Regions from separate parts of the Nesterenkonia maliinae genome, predicted to be linked through region 2. Evidence: riboswitches for the same ligand, from Rfam matches in the RefSeq annotation. Region 2 holds a riboswitch; each other region holds the start of a gene.
What was found. Region 2 has a riboswitch for S-adenosylmethionine ahead of ACHAA4_RS06300 (methionine ABC transporter ATP-binding protein). Riboswitches for the same ligand answer to the same signal wherever they lie in the genome.

Region 1 (4,540 bases), on a different contig from region 2:
CGAGTTGCTCGCCCACCGACTGGGGGAGATCGGCGCCGATCCCGACCGGGACATCATCATCCTCGGCGCGGCAGGCTCTTCGGACGCCTCCGCGGTCCGCGACTGTGAAGCCGCCGCCGCGATGCTCGCCCACCACCTCGGAGTCACGGTCCACGAGTCCTACCTCTCCTTCGCGCAGCCCAGCGTCGCCGCGGCCGTGGCCCAGGCCCGCGCAGAGCATCCCAGGCAGCGCGTGGTGGTGGCGAGCTACCTGCTGGCCCCGGGGTACTTCCAGACCCTGCTCGAATCGACCGGCGCCGACCTGACCACCGAGCCGCTGCTGGCTCCCGGTCGGCCGACGGCTCCGGCTCAGCTGGTCGACCTCGTGCTGGACCGGTATCTCCAGGCCGTCCCCGTGCCGACCTCCGCGTCCGTGCCAACCTCCGTGGCCGAGCTGCAGGGGGCGCCATGACCGGCGCGCCCGCCTCGCGGGAGGTCAGCATCACCGTGGAGGAGCTCCGTGCCCTCCAGCGCACCGGTGCGCCGCTGACCCTGCTCGACGTTCGATGGCGTCAAGACCGCCCGGAGGGCCTTCCCGAATACCTGGCCGGGCACATCCCGGGGGCCGTGTTCGTCGACCTGGAGTACGAGCTCAGCGCCCCGGACCGGCGCGCAGCAGAGGGCCCGCATCCGCTTCCCGACCTTGCCGCGTTTCAGGAGTCGGTGCGCCGCTGGGGCATCGGACCCCAGGACACCGTGGTGGTCTATGACGACGTGAAGAACTTCTCGTCGGCGCGCGCCTGGTGGCTGCTGCGTCATGCGGGCCTGACCGATGTGCGGGTGCTCGACGGCTCGCTGCGCGCCTGGGCCCAGGCCGGGCATGCACTCGCCGAGGGCTTCGAGCTGCCCGAGGCCACGGAGACGGCGATCAGGTTCGGGGGGATGAAGACCGCCGACCTGGATCAGATCGCGGCCCTCGAACCCGAGGCGCAGCTGACCGACGCCCGCTCCGTCCAGCGCTTCGCCGGTGACGGCCACATCCCGGGGGCGCTGAACGCCCCGGTCTCAGGGAACGTCGACAACCGGGGGCGGCTCCTTCCGGCTGCCCAGCTGCGGCAGCGCTACCTGGAGCTCGGGGTCGAGCCCGGAAGCCCCGTCTACTGTTACTGCGCCTCCGGAGTTCACTCCACGCATGCGGTGCTCGCGCTCAGCGCGGCAGGCTTCGACCCGGTGCTCTTCCCCGGAGGGTTCGGCCAGTGGGTCCATGATGGGGATCATGCGATCCACAGTGCATCGCAACGTGAACTTTAATGACACACATAATTGATAAGTTCAGCATTGTATTTTAGTGTGGACCTATCGCACCGCACGAGGGCGACCAACCATCCAGAGCGGCTGAGAGACCTGGCTCAACGACGCCGCAGCAACCCGGAACTTACATGCACACGCCGGGTGCTCACGCCGGGAACGATGGAGGCATTTTGTCGACCGATACAGCTACCACGTCCACCGCCAGTAGGCGGCCCGACCGTTCATCCCCACGACCCAACGGCCAGTGGAAGATCGACGGCAAGGACCCGCTGAACCACAACGAGGAGCTCAAGCAGGCCGATGACGGCCTGAACGTCCGCGAGCGGATCGAACAGGTCTACTCCAAGGAGGGCTTCGACTCGATCCACTCTGATGATCTGCGCGGCCGCTTCCGCTGGTGGGGCCTCTACACCCAGCGACGCCCCGGCGTCCCGGCCGGTGCGCACAACTCGCTGCCCCCGGAGGAGGTCGACGACAAGTACTTCATGCTCCGGGTCCGGATCGACGGCGGCGCACTGACCACCGAGCAGCTGCGCGTGGTCGGTCAGATCGCCGTGGACTTCGCCCGCAACACCGCGGATCTGACCGACCGGCAGAACATCCAGCTGCACTGGGTGCGGGTCGAGGACGTCCCGGAGATCTGGCGCCGTCTCGAATCCGTGGACCTGGGCACCACGGAGGCCTGCGGAGACGTTCCGCGGGTGATCTTGGGTTCTCCCGTGGCCGGCATCTGCGCGGAGGAGATCATCGACCCCACGCCGGTGATCGCTGAGATCGCCCTCCGCTACATCGGGGACTCCACGCTCTCGAACCTCCCGCGCAAGTACAAGACCGCGATCACCGGACACCCCAGCCAGGACGTGGTCCATGAGATCAACGACTTCGGCCTGGTGGGCGTCGTCCACCCCGAACACGGCCCGGGCTACGACGTCTGGGTCGGCGGGGGACTCTCCACCAACCCCAGGCTGGCCGAACGCCTCGGGGTCTTCACCACCGAGGACGAGGCGCCGGATGTGTGGCACGCGGTGACCCAGGTCTTCCGCGACTACGGCTACCGGCGGCTGCGGCAGAAGGCGAGACTGAAGTTCCTGCTCAACGACTGGGGACCGGAGAAGTTCCGGCAGGTCGTCGAGGACGAGTACCTGGGCCACAGGCTCCGGGACGGGCTGCCTGCTCCCGCGCCGAGCCGACCGGGGGACCACGTGGGCGTCCACCGGCAGAAGGACGGTCGCTACTACATCGGCGCCGCTCCCGTCGTCGGCCGGGTCAACGGGGAGCTGCTGGTGAAGCTGGCCGAGCTGCTGGAGGCCAACGGGTCCCTCCGGCTGCGCACCACCCCGCACCAGAAGCTCGTGGTGCTCGACGTGCCCGAGCAGAACCTGGCCACGGTCAAGGCCGGGCTGAGCGACCTGGGACTCGACCCCGATCCCACGGTCTTCCGCCGATCCACGATGGCCTGCACCGGCATCGAGTTCTGCAAGCTGGCGATCGTGGAGACCAAGACCACCGCCCAGAAGACGATCTCCGCGCTGGAGATCCGGCTCGCGGACGTGGCCGACCAGCTTCCCGAGCGGCTCACCCTGCACATCAACGGATGCCCGAACTCCTGCGCCCGCATCCAGACCGCCGACATCGGGCTGAAGGGACAGCTGCTGCCCGACCCCGACGGCGAGAAGACACCGGGTTTCCAGGTCCACCTCGGCGGTGGGCTGGCCTCCTCCGATCGGGAGGATCCCGGGCTCGGACGGACGGTCCGCGGCCTGAAGGTCACCGTGGAGGGGCTGGTCGACTACACCGAGGCGCTGATCCGTCGCTACCTGCGCACCCGGGACAGCTCCAATGAGACCTTCGCAGCCTGGGCCCACCGGGTGGACGAGGACCATCTGCAGCTGGAGGAACCAGAGCCGCAGCTCGAGGAACCCCGGAAAGAGGCCATCTCATGACGGAGTCGACGCCGAGCACCAGCATCACCAGCACCGACCCCACATCCAGCACCGACCTCACATCCAGGACTGACGCGGCCCGCGCCCTCGCCACATCCGGGGCGGAGGCGCTGGGCTGGGAGGCCCGCGCCGAGGACGTCATCGCCTGGGTGGCCGAGAACTTCTCCCCGCGTGAGGTCGCGGTGGCCTGCTCCATGCAGGACTCGGTCCTGCCGGCCCTGGTCGCCGACCAGCTTCCCAGCGTGGACGTGCTGTTCCTGGAGACCGGATATCACTTCGTGGAGACCATCGCGGCACGCAACGAGGTGGCTCGCGCGCTCGACGTCACGGTCGTCGATGTCCTGCCTCGACTGAGCGTGGCCGAGCAGGACCGGGTCCACGGCAAGGACCTGTTCATTACCGACCCAGCCGCGTGCTGCCGGATGCGCAAGATGGACCCGCTGGACGAGGTGCTCACCGGCTACCGGCTCTGGTTCACCGGTGTCCGTCGCGACGAGGCGCCGACCAGGGTCGACACGCCCCTGGTGACCTGGGACGAGCTGCACGGCCTGATCAAGGTCAACCCGCTGGCCACCTGGAGCTTCGATGACCTGGTGGAGCATTCGCAGCGCAACGGCCTGCCGGTGAACCCGCTGCTCTACAACGGCTACCCCTCGATCGGGTGCAAGCCCTGCACCCTCCCGGTGGCGCCGGGGGAGGATCCTCGCTCGGGCCGCTGGGCCGGATCCGGGAAGGTCGAATGCGGCATCCACACCAACGAGGCGACGGCCTAGCCGCACCCGCCGCGGGGCGCCCCAGCCCTGCAGACGCTCCGTCGACTCCCCGGCGGCGGCGCCGTCGTCAGACCGACCATCCTCTGCTTCGCCTGACCCATACCGAAAGGCCACCCCATGACCAGTGCGCTCTCCACTGAGGCACCGACCGCTCCGCCGGCACCTGCGGGCACCGCGGTGCTGGCACGACTGGAAGCCGAAGCGATCCACATCATCCGTGAGGTCGTGGCGGAGTTCGATCGACCCGCGATGCTCTTCTCCGGCGGCAAGGACTCGGTGGTGATGCTCCACCTCGCGATCAAGGCCTTCGCCCCCGGTCCCGTCCCCTTCCCGGTGGTCCACATCGACACCGGGCACAACTTCCCCGAGGTCCTCGAGTTTCGCGATCGCACCGTGGAGCGTCACGGTCTGCGCCTGGTGATCGGCTCGGTGCAGGAGCTCATCGACACCGGCGCCCTGCAGGAACGCGCCGACGGAACCCGCAACCCGCTGCAGACCGTGCCGCTGCTGAACACCATCGCGGATCACCGGTTC
Region 2 (4,540 bases):
AGCCGGATCCCGCGCCCGTTGTTCGCGGTGTCGACCGGCAGGGCGATCTGAGCTCCGTCCGGGAGCTCCTCGAGGGAGTCGTACTGTTCGGAGTAGATCCCGGAGGGCTGTTCGAACATGAAGAAGATCGGCTCGATGTCCAAGTCGTTGTCCGCGATGAACTGGCGCAGGTAGCTGATGTTCTGGAAGAAGTTGACGTCGTATTCACCGTTGTTCACCGCGTGGTTCGGCTGGATGATGTCGGTCACGTAGGTGGCGCCGAACTCCCATCCGTCGGCCTCCAGGATCCGTTGCGCGATCCGGGTCGGCTCCTGGAAGGGAGCATTCTCGGTGACCACCAGGCGCAGGGTGCGGTCACCTTCGATCCGATCCACAAGACCGCAGCCCGAGGTCAGGCTCCCGACGCCGAGCAGAGCAGCCATGCCCAGTGAACCGCTCAATACTCGACGTCGGGAGAGTGTGGGGGAGCTGGAAGAGCTCATGCGCTGAAGTCCGTCCAGATCTCTTCGGCGTTCTCGGTGGTCATGAAGTCCTCGAAGTCGATGACCCCGCCCTGGTACTCCTCGAACCACTGCTCGACCTCTTCGGACTGGAAGGCGTCCTGCAGCGCCTGGGCCTGTTCGTCGGTGACCCCGTCGGGCCCGACGGCGACCACGCAGGTGAACGGTGTGCGCACCTCTTCGCGGCCGTCTTCGATGCTCAGCGTCGTCTCCTCGACATCGAGGTCCGCCTCCGCGATCAGCCGGACGAAGGCGAATCCGGCGTCGACGTCGGGCAGCACCTGCGCCGCGGACTGCTGGTCAGTCTCCACGAACTGGAAGTCCCGGGGATTGTCGGTGATGTCGTTCTGGGTGAGCTCGATGACGGAGACCGACTCGTCGACCTCGATCAGGCCCTCATCTGCGAGGAGCCGGAGCGCACGGCCATTGTTCGAGGGATCCACCGGCAGGTTGATCTCGGCGCCATCCGGCAGCTCCTCCAGGGAGTCATATTCCAGCGAGAAGAGTCCGGCCGGGGCGTAGTACACCGAGAACAGCGGCTCGACCTCCGTGTCGTTGGACTGGTTGAAATTGTTCAGATAGGCCAGGTGCTGGAAGTAGTTGCCCTCGAACTCACCCTGGTTGACCACCTGGTTGGGCTGCACGATGTCGGTCATATAGGTGATGTCGAGTTCGTAGCCCTGCTCCTCGAGCAGCTCCGCGGCGATCTCGGCGGGCTCCTGGAAAGGTGCGGATTCGGTGACGACGATGCTGATCGTCTCATCGTCCTCCACCAGTCCGCAGCTGGTCAGGCCAAGGGCGGCGGTGGACAGGACTGCGCCGGTCAGGATCGCGGGGCGTCGAGCGTTCATGGGTGTGAGCTGCTTTCTCTTGCTGGGCAACAAGGGGCCCAGAGGGTGTGCGGAGATGACCAGGGCGCGACGTCGGGCGCCAGCCCCGGGGTGTGGAGATCAGGTGTGGTGATGGAGCGCGGTGAGCCTGGAAGGCGGAGGACCGGCCTGCAGGAATCTGGTCAGGCTCTGCTCCTGATCAGGCGGTGATCCTGGGCCACGCGGTATGTCGGCTCAGCCGGTGCGGTGGCTCAGGCGGTGATGCGCCGGTCCGAGGCGCGGGCGACCCGCGTGCCGGTGAACTGCACCAGCGAGACCAGCAGCACCATCAGCACGATGGCCGCGATCATGGTGGGGGTCTCGTATCGGTAGTAGCCGTACCGGATGGCCAGATCCCCGATCCCGCCGCCGCCGACCAGTCCCGACATCGCCGAATAGGAGATGAAGCTGACCGTGGTGATGGTGATGGACCCGATCAGTCCGGGCTTGGCGTCGACCAGGAGCACATTGCGGATGATCTGTCCGCGGGTCGCTCCCATGGCCCGGGAGGCTTCGACCGCGCCGGAGCCCAGCTGGGTGATGTTCTGCTCGACGAGGCGCGCGAAGTACGGGATCGCATTGATGGTCAGCGGGACGATCACCGCGGCGGTGCCCACCGACGTGCCCACCACGAACCGGGTGAACGGGATGATCGCGATGAGCAGGATCAGGAAGGGGAAGGACCGGATCATGTTGACCAGTCCGGAGACGATGGCGTGGGAGCGGGGTCGCGGCGCCAGCCCGTCGGGGGCGTGGACGAAGAGCCAGATGCCCAGCGGGGTGCCGAGCAGGACTGCCACCGGGATGGCGACCGCGATCATCGCGAAGGTCTCCAACATGGCCTGGTTGATCTCGGGGAGTCGTTCGATGACGAGGTTCATCAGCGCACACCCCCTGTCGAAGCGGCGAGCGCGGTGTGCTGGGACCGGCGTGCATAGCCCGTCTGCGCGGCGTCCGGGTCCTGCGGATCAGCTGTCGACTCGTGCGCTCGGGGGCCGCTGCGGTCCAGCCGGATCCCATCGGTGAGCAGATACTTCCCGATCGAGGTGCGGGGGTTGAAACCCTCCCGGCGAAGCTCCGAGGCGGGGAACTCCTCCACCACGCGACCGTCCTCCATCACCGCGACATTGTCGGCGAGGGCCTTGATGACTTCCATCTCGTGGGTCACGATCACCACGGTGATGCCGAATTCACGGTTCACGTCAGCCAGGTACTGCAGCACGGTGGCCGTGGTGAAGGGGTCCAGCGCGGAGGTCGGTTCATCGCAGAGCAGCACCTCCGGCTTGGTGGCCAGCGCCCGGGCGATCGCCACCCGCTGCTTCTGGCCACCCGAGAGCTGTGCCGGATAGACGGAGGTCTTGTCGGTGATGTCGACGATCTCCAGCGCTTCTGCGGCCCGGCGGAGACGCTCCCGCCGGTCCCTGACCCCGGCGAACTTCAGTGAGAGCTCGACGTTCTGCGCGACGGTGAGGTTGTTGACCAGGTTGAACCCCTGGAAGATCATGCCGATCTGGTGCCGGGCCTGGCGCAGGGCCGCGTCATCCAGGCTGGTCAGCTCGGTGCCGGCGACGCTCACGGTGCCCGATGTGGGGCGTTCCAGCAGGTTGATGTTGCGTAGCAGCGTGGACTTCCCGGCGCCTGAGAACCCGATGATGCCCTGGATGCTGCCTCGCGGCACCTCAAGGCTGACGTCATCGACTGCGGTCAGCGGCTCCCTGCCGCGGGCGGCGAAGGTCGTCGAGACATGGGTAAGCGAAATCATGAGGCATGCTCCATCGGTCCTGGCGTTAGCACCCGGCCGAGGCTGTGAGGCCCTCCGGGTTGCTGCGACGTCTTCGAGCCAGATCTCTCAGTCGCTCTGGATGGTTGAGTGCCCTCACTCTAAGGGCGAACCTGGGCGAAAAGTCAAGTCGGGATATGTGTTGCGTTTTGTCTCATTGAGTGAGCGTGACATTGATCGGATTCCCCGGCTGGGCGTAGTCTGATCCGCGTACCATCCCGAGCGGCCGAGAGATCTGGCTCGTCGACGCCGCAGCAACCCAGGGAGGGACCCCTCAGATGAGGAGTCTTTTCGCCGGGTGCTACCGCCAGGATCGATGGGAGTATCCTCTGATGATTTCGCCTGCCTCCACCCTGAACGGCACCGCCGCAGTCACCCCTGCGCACACTGCCGACACCTCAGACACCTCCGAGGTCTCTGCCGCGCCCGCTGAAGCGCCGGCGAGCCGAGCGCAGTACACCTCGCTGGACGTCAAGCTCTCCGGCGTCGGCCGGGGCTTCGGCTCCCGCACCGTGCTGCGCGACGTCAGCCTGCAGATCGCCCCCGGCGAGGTGCTGGCGATCTTGGGGTCCTCCGGCTGCGGCAAGTCCACGCTGCTGCGCGCCGTCGGCGGTCTCGACACCGGAAGCACCGGTGAGATCCTGATCAACGGCTCCCCGGTGCAGCGCTATGACGAACGCACTGCGGTCGGGTTCCAGGAGCCGCGACTGCTGCCCTGGCGCTCGATCCACAAGAACGTCAGTCTGGGCCTGCCGCGCAGCCTGTCCAAGTCCGAGGGCCGCGAACGCGTCAATGAGCTCCTGGAGCTGGTCGGGCTCCATGACCGTGCGTCGCTGCGGCCCCGGGAGATCTCCGGCGGCATGGCACAGCGGGCGTCGCTGGCCCGCGCCCTGGCCCGCCGCCCCGGCGTGCTGCTGCTCGACGAGCCCTTCGGCGCCCTCGACGCACTGACCCGGCTCAAGATGCAGGACCTGCTGCTAGATCTGCATGCGCAGACCGGCACCACGGTGCTGCTGGTCACCCACGACGTGGACGAGGCGCTGCAGCTCGCAGACCGCGTGCTCCTCCTGGGCAAGGATCCGGCCGATCCCGACCCCGCCGAGGGCGCCACGATCGCTCGTCTGCTGAACGTGCCCGGTGAGCGTCCGCGCGATCGCGCCTCAGCCGAACTGGCGGCGCTGCGCGGTGAGCTCTTCTCCGGGCTCGGCGTCGACTCACACAGCCACTGACCCCACCACTGACCCCGTGGAGAGACCGCCGGGCGCAGCCCTGACCCTCCCAGCACCAGCACCGAAGCGCACCGGCCAGCTGTCCGATGCACTCTTCGCTCACCCTTCGGTCGGATCCCGGTCATCACCGGACAGCCGATCTCTTCAGAGGCATCCACCCGC
Region 3 (4,540 bases), on a different contig from region 2:
CGCCCGCGCCGGCGCTCCGAGAAGCCGAACGGGTCTTCGGAACCCTGCGCGGAGCGGCCGAAGCGCACCGCCAGCTCATACTCGGCGCGGTAGGTGATGTGCGCGATCCGTCGGGCCAGCCCGAGACCGGCCTGCGGCGAGGGGCCGCCGTAGTAGTCACCGCCGGCGAAGTCCGGGTCGTTCTCCACGGCCAGCACCTGGGCCTGGCCGAAGGCGATCTGCTCCGCGGTGGAGGCCGCCCCGCAGGCGAAGACGGCGACGCCTTCGACCATGTCCGGGTAGCTGACGGCCCATTCCAGCGCCCGGGCACCTCCCATGGATCCGCCGATCACCGTGTGGAACTTCCGAATGCCCAGGGCCTGAGCCAGCCGGGCTTCGAGGTGCACGGAATCGCGAATCGTCACGAAGGGGAATCGGGAGCCGTAGGGCTTCCCCTCGGGATCCAGGGAGGCGGGTCCGGTGGAGCCGTAGCAGCCGCCGACCATGGCCGGGGCGATGACGAACCAGCGCTCGGTGTCGATCGGGCGACCGGGTCCGAGCAGCCCCTCCCACCATCCGATGGAAGGGTCCGCAGCGGTCGCGGCGACGTGGGAGTCGCCGGTGAGAGCATGCGCGACGAGGATGGCGTTGCTGCCGTCCTCGTTGAGCGTGCCCCAGGTCTCGTAGGCGAGGGTGACTTCGGGCAGCCGGCCGCCGGTCTCAAACGTGTACGCGCCGACCTCAGCGGTCTTCAGCGCGCCGGCGGGCCTGTTCCCAAAGTCATTCAGCACCTGATCACCCTAACCTCAGACCGCCGCGGCGGTTTCTTGCTTCGTCACATTCTCAGCACCGGCCTCGGAGGCTGCGTCTGCGGCTGTCTCGGACGCCGCGTCGGCAGCAGCCTGGGCGGCCTTCTCGAAGCCCTGGGCCAGGTCGGCGATGATGTCGTCGATGTGTTCCAGGCCCACCGAGAGCCGGACCAGTCCGGGCTTGACCCCGGCGGCCCGCTGCTCGGCGGGGCTGAGCTGGCTGTGCGTGGTCGAGGCGGGGTGGATCACCAGCGAGCGGACGTCGCCCACGTTGGCCACCAGCGAGTGCAGCTCCAGGGCGTCCACGAACGCCTGGCCCGCGCGGGCCTGCGCCTCGACGTCGTCGGCTGCTCCGCCGGCGAGCTCGAAGGCCAGCACCGCCCCGGACCCCCGGGGCAGGTACTTCTGGGCGCGCTCGAAGCAGGGGCTCGAAGGCAGACCGGAGTAGTAGACCCGCCGCACGTCCTGGTGGGCCTCGAGGTATTCGGCGACCTTCTGGGCGTTCTCGACGTGGCGCTCGATCCGCAGCGAGAGCGTCTCCAGGCCCAGGTTGATCTCGAAGGCGTTGTGCGGGGACAGCGCCGGGCCGAAGTCGCGCAGCAGCTGGACCCGGGCCTTGAGGATGAAGGAGAGGTTGACGCCGAAGATCCCCTCCGGCCCGAGATCCCGGCCGAAGACCAGCCCGTGGTAGCTCTCATCGGGGGTGGAGAAGCCGGGGAAGCGCTCCGGGTGCGCGAAGTAGTCGAAGCGCCCGGAGTCCACGATCACCCCGGCGATGGCGGTGCCGTGTCCGCCGAGGAACTTCGTCGCCGAGTGCACGACGACGTCGGCGCCGAAGTCGAAGGGACGGATCAGGTAGGGCGTGGTCAGCGTGGAGTCGATGATCAGCGGCGCCCCGAACTCGTGCGCCACCGAGGCGACGCCTTCGATGTCGAGCACGTCGCCGCGCGGGTTCGCCACCGCTTCGCCGAAGAAGGCCACCGTGTTCTCCCGGGTGGCGGCGCGCCAAGACTCCAGGTCATCGGGGTCCTCCACGAAGGAGACCTCGATGCCGAACTTCGGCAGAGTGTGCTTGAAGAGGTTCTGCGTGCCGCCGTAGAGCGTGGGCGAGGCGACGATGTGGCTGCCGGCGTGGGCGATGTTCAGCAGCGCCAGCGAGGTTGCGGCCTGTCCGGAGCCGACGGCGAGCGCCCCGACTCCACCCTCGAGGGCGGCGATCTTGTCCTCCACGGCCTGGACCGTGGGGTTGCCGATGCGGGAGTAGACGGGGGCGATCTCTTCGAGGCCGAAGCGACGCGCGGCGGCGGCGGTGTCGGGGAAGACGAAGGAGGTGGTCTGCTGGATCGGCAGCGCCCGTGCTCCGGTGACCGGGTCGGGAGCGACTCCGGCGTGGATCTGCTGGGTCTCGAACTGCCAGTTGTTCTCGTTACTCAAAAGATTCTCCGTTCAATGCGGCCCAGGACCTGGACCGGATATGAACGTCGCTGCCGGTGATAGAGCTGCCGGCGCTGAATCCTGTACGGCCCTGTCCTGAGGACTGGGGTGAAAGGGCCCGCACTGGTGTGTGGCCCGCGCTTGCCACGGTCAGTCGATGAAGCTTCTACGAAGACTGCCGCAGCCAGGTCGTCACCCGGGGCACCCCACCGCGAACTGGAGGGTTGCCGGCCAGCAAACCGGGGTTTTGCGCTGGCACTCTTGACCTAGGCATAAGTCTGCACGGCGGAATGCTTGCGTGCAAGTGCTGACTCCAGGTGGGATTCGCAGTTCGTCATGTTCCCCCCTCCCTGCTGGCAAAAAATCGTAGAGCTGTTGCTTTGTCGTAGCGCTCTATCCCTACGATCTCCCACAGCGCTACGATTTCTGCGAGCGTGGGGGGCGAGCCGGGGGTCGCGGTCTTCCCGGCCGACATTCTCGGGGAGTCCTCCGCAGGAGAGGGATACGTCCTCAACGGGGAGGACTGCGCCGAGGGCGACGACATCTGGCTCGGAGGAAGCCCCGCCCGATCGATGACCTATCGGGTCCCCGATCAATGCGATGAGGACGTCCAGCAGTGGCAGGTCCACACTGAGGGCTGATCCGCCAAAGACCTTCCGAAGCCCACGGATCTCTGCCACGGTAAGACCATGGCAGGTTCACGGAGACTCGCTGGCGCGACCGCGGCCTGGGCCGTCCTCGGAGCAACCATGATTGGTTGCACCACCGGCCTCCAGGACCCGAACGCCCCGGCGGGCGTCCCCAACTACGTCGTCGAGGACGCTTCCGGGCCCGATATGGGCCTGCAGGGACGCATCGCAGAGATCCGCGGGTGCTACTACATCCAGGGGCCTGCTCCCGAGCATGCCCTCACCCTCGCGCTCTTCCCCGCCCATGAGCTCGAAGAGGCTCCCGACGGGGCGGAGTTCACGTGGCGGGGCGTTGAATATTCCGCCGGCGATGACATCACGGTAGGCGGAGGCGGACCGGGCCCGGATATCTACGACGTCCCCGAGGAGTGCGACGACGATGCCGAGCGATGGCTGGTCACGCCCTCCACCCCCCGCCCCTGAGACCGACGACCTCTTATCCTTCAGCGCCAGAGGATGTAGCGTGGTTTCGCGAACGTGGACCCCCATCTCTTGGACACCTATTTCATGCTTCACACGACGCTTTCTGCGTTCCTCGGACTGAACCCCACGATCACCTCCTCCTGGATCGACATCGCGTGGTGGGCCATACCGGTCCTCTACGCCAGCCTCGTCATCTGGGCCGCTGTGGAGCTCGTCCGGAACAGAAGCCTGGACTTCGCACCGAAGATCGCATTCGCCTTTCTGCTGGTTCTCGCCCCGTTCATCGGCTCGATCCTGACCATCCTGCTGGTCCGGACCCACGCCACGGGCCGCACCCCGGATTCAAAAAATCGTAGAGTAGCTGCTTCGTCGTAGCGCTCTAGCTCTACGACCCGCCACAACGCTACGACTTTTCACCCCGGGGCGGGGGCGCGCCCTGACCTAGACTCATCTCCCATGAGCGCCTCCGACAACGATGTCCTGACAGCCCTGCGCAGCGCCTTCGCGCCGCATGCCCTGACCACCGACCCGGGCGAGCTCGACGCCCACGCGGTGGACAAGGGACCGCTGGAGCATTGGCAGGTACACCCGCCGCGCGCCGTCGTCTTCGCCGAATCGACCGAGGACGTGCAGAAGCTCGTGCGGCTCTCCGCCGAACACGGCTTCGCGCTGATCACCCGGGGCGCGGGAACGTCGGTCTCGGGTGGGGCCAACTCCACCGAGGGCTCCGTGGTGCTGAACCTGACCCGGATGAACCAGATTCTCGCGATGCGACCTGAGGACGAGGTCGCCGTGGTCGAACCGGGCGTGATCAACGCTGATCTGAACTCGGCCGCCGCAGAGCACGGGCTGATGTACGCGCCGGACCCAGCGAGCTACCGCATCTCCACCATCGGCGGAAACGTCGCCACCAACGCCGGCGGGCTGCGCTGCGCCAAATACGGGGTGACCCGCGACTCGGTGCTGGCCCTGGACGTGGTGCTCGCCGACGGAACCCTGATCCACACCGGCCAGGCCACCTTCAAAGGCGTCGCCGGCTACGACCTGACCAGCCTGTTCGTCGGGTCCGAAGGGACGCTGGGCATCGTCGTCGGAGTCACCGTACGGCTGCGCCATCTGAGCGAGCACATCGAGACCATCGCCGCGTTCTTCGACGAGCTGACCACGGCCGCGCAGGGCGTGCTGGAGATCGGCAAGGCCCGGGTA

Region 1: another riboswitch for S-adenosylmethionine. It lies ahead of ACHAA4_RS12800 (nitrite/sulfite reductase); the one in region 2 lies ahead of ACHAA4_RS06300 (methionine ABC transporter ATP-binding protein).
Region 3: another riboswitch for S-adenosylmethionine. It lies ahead of ACHAA4_RS10445 (O-acetylhomoserine aminocarboxypropyltransferase/cysteine synthase family protein); the one in region 2 lies ahead of ACHAA4_RS06300 (methionine ABC transporter ATP-binding protein).

The regions. Positions count from the first base shown of each region.
Region 1 is NZ_JBIMEY010000007.1:185,310-189,849, forward strand. It holds gene ACHAA4_RS12790 (sirohydrochlorin chelatase) at 1-451, shown strand, start outside; gene ACHAA4_RS12795 (sulfurtransferase) at 448-1,290, shown strand; SAM riboswitch class I at 1,359-1,456, shown strand; gene ACHAA4_RS12800 (nitrite/sulfite reductase) at 1,461-3,233, shown strand; gene ACHAA4_RS12805 (phosphoadenylyl-sulfate reductase) at 3,230-4,006, shown strand; gene cysD (sulfate adenylyltransferase subunit CysD) at 4,124-4,540, shown strand, end outside.
Region 2 is NZ_JBIMEY010000002.1:389,305-393,844, reverse strand. It holds gene ACHAA4_RS06315 (MetQ/NlpA family ABC transporter substrate-binding protein) at 1-482, opposite strand, end outside; gene ACHAA4_RS06310 (MetQ/NlpA family ABC transporter substrate-binding protein) at 479-1,351, opposite strand; gene ACHAA4_RS06305 (methionine ABC transporter permease) at 1,582-2,250, opposite strand; gene ACHAA4_RS06300 (methionine ABC transporter ATP-binding protein) at 2,250-3,131, opposite strand; SAM riboswitch class I at 3,139-3,238, opposite strand; SAM riboswitch class I at 3,360-3,472, shown strand; gene ACHAA4_RS06295 (ABC transporter ATP-binding protein) at 3,482-4,378, shown strand.
Region 3 is NZ_JBIMEY010000005.1:81,379-85,918, reverse strand. It holds gene metX (homoserine O-acetyltransferase MetX) at 1-770, opposite strand, end outside; gene ACHAA4_RS10445 (O-acetylhomoserine aminocarboxypropyltransferase/cysteine synthase family protein) at 786-2,222, opposite strand; SAM riboswitch class IV at 2,355-2,489, opposite strand; gene ACHAA4_RS10440 (hypothetical protein) at 2,657-2,863, shown strand; gene ACHAA4_RS10435 (hypothetical protein) at 2,972-3,334, shown strand; gene ACHAA4_RS10430 (hypothetical protein) at 3,419-3,709, shown strand; gene ACHAA4_RS10425 (FAD-binding oxidoreductase) at 3,791-4,540, shown strand, end outside.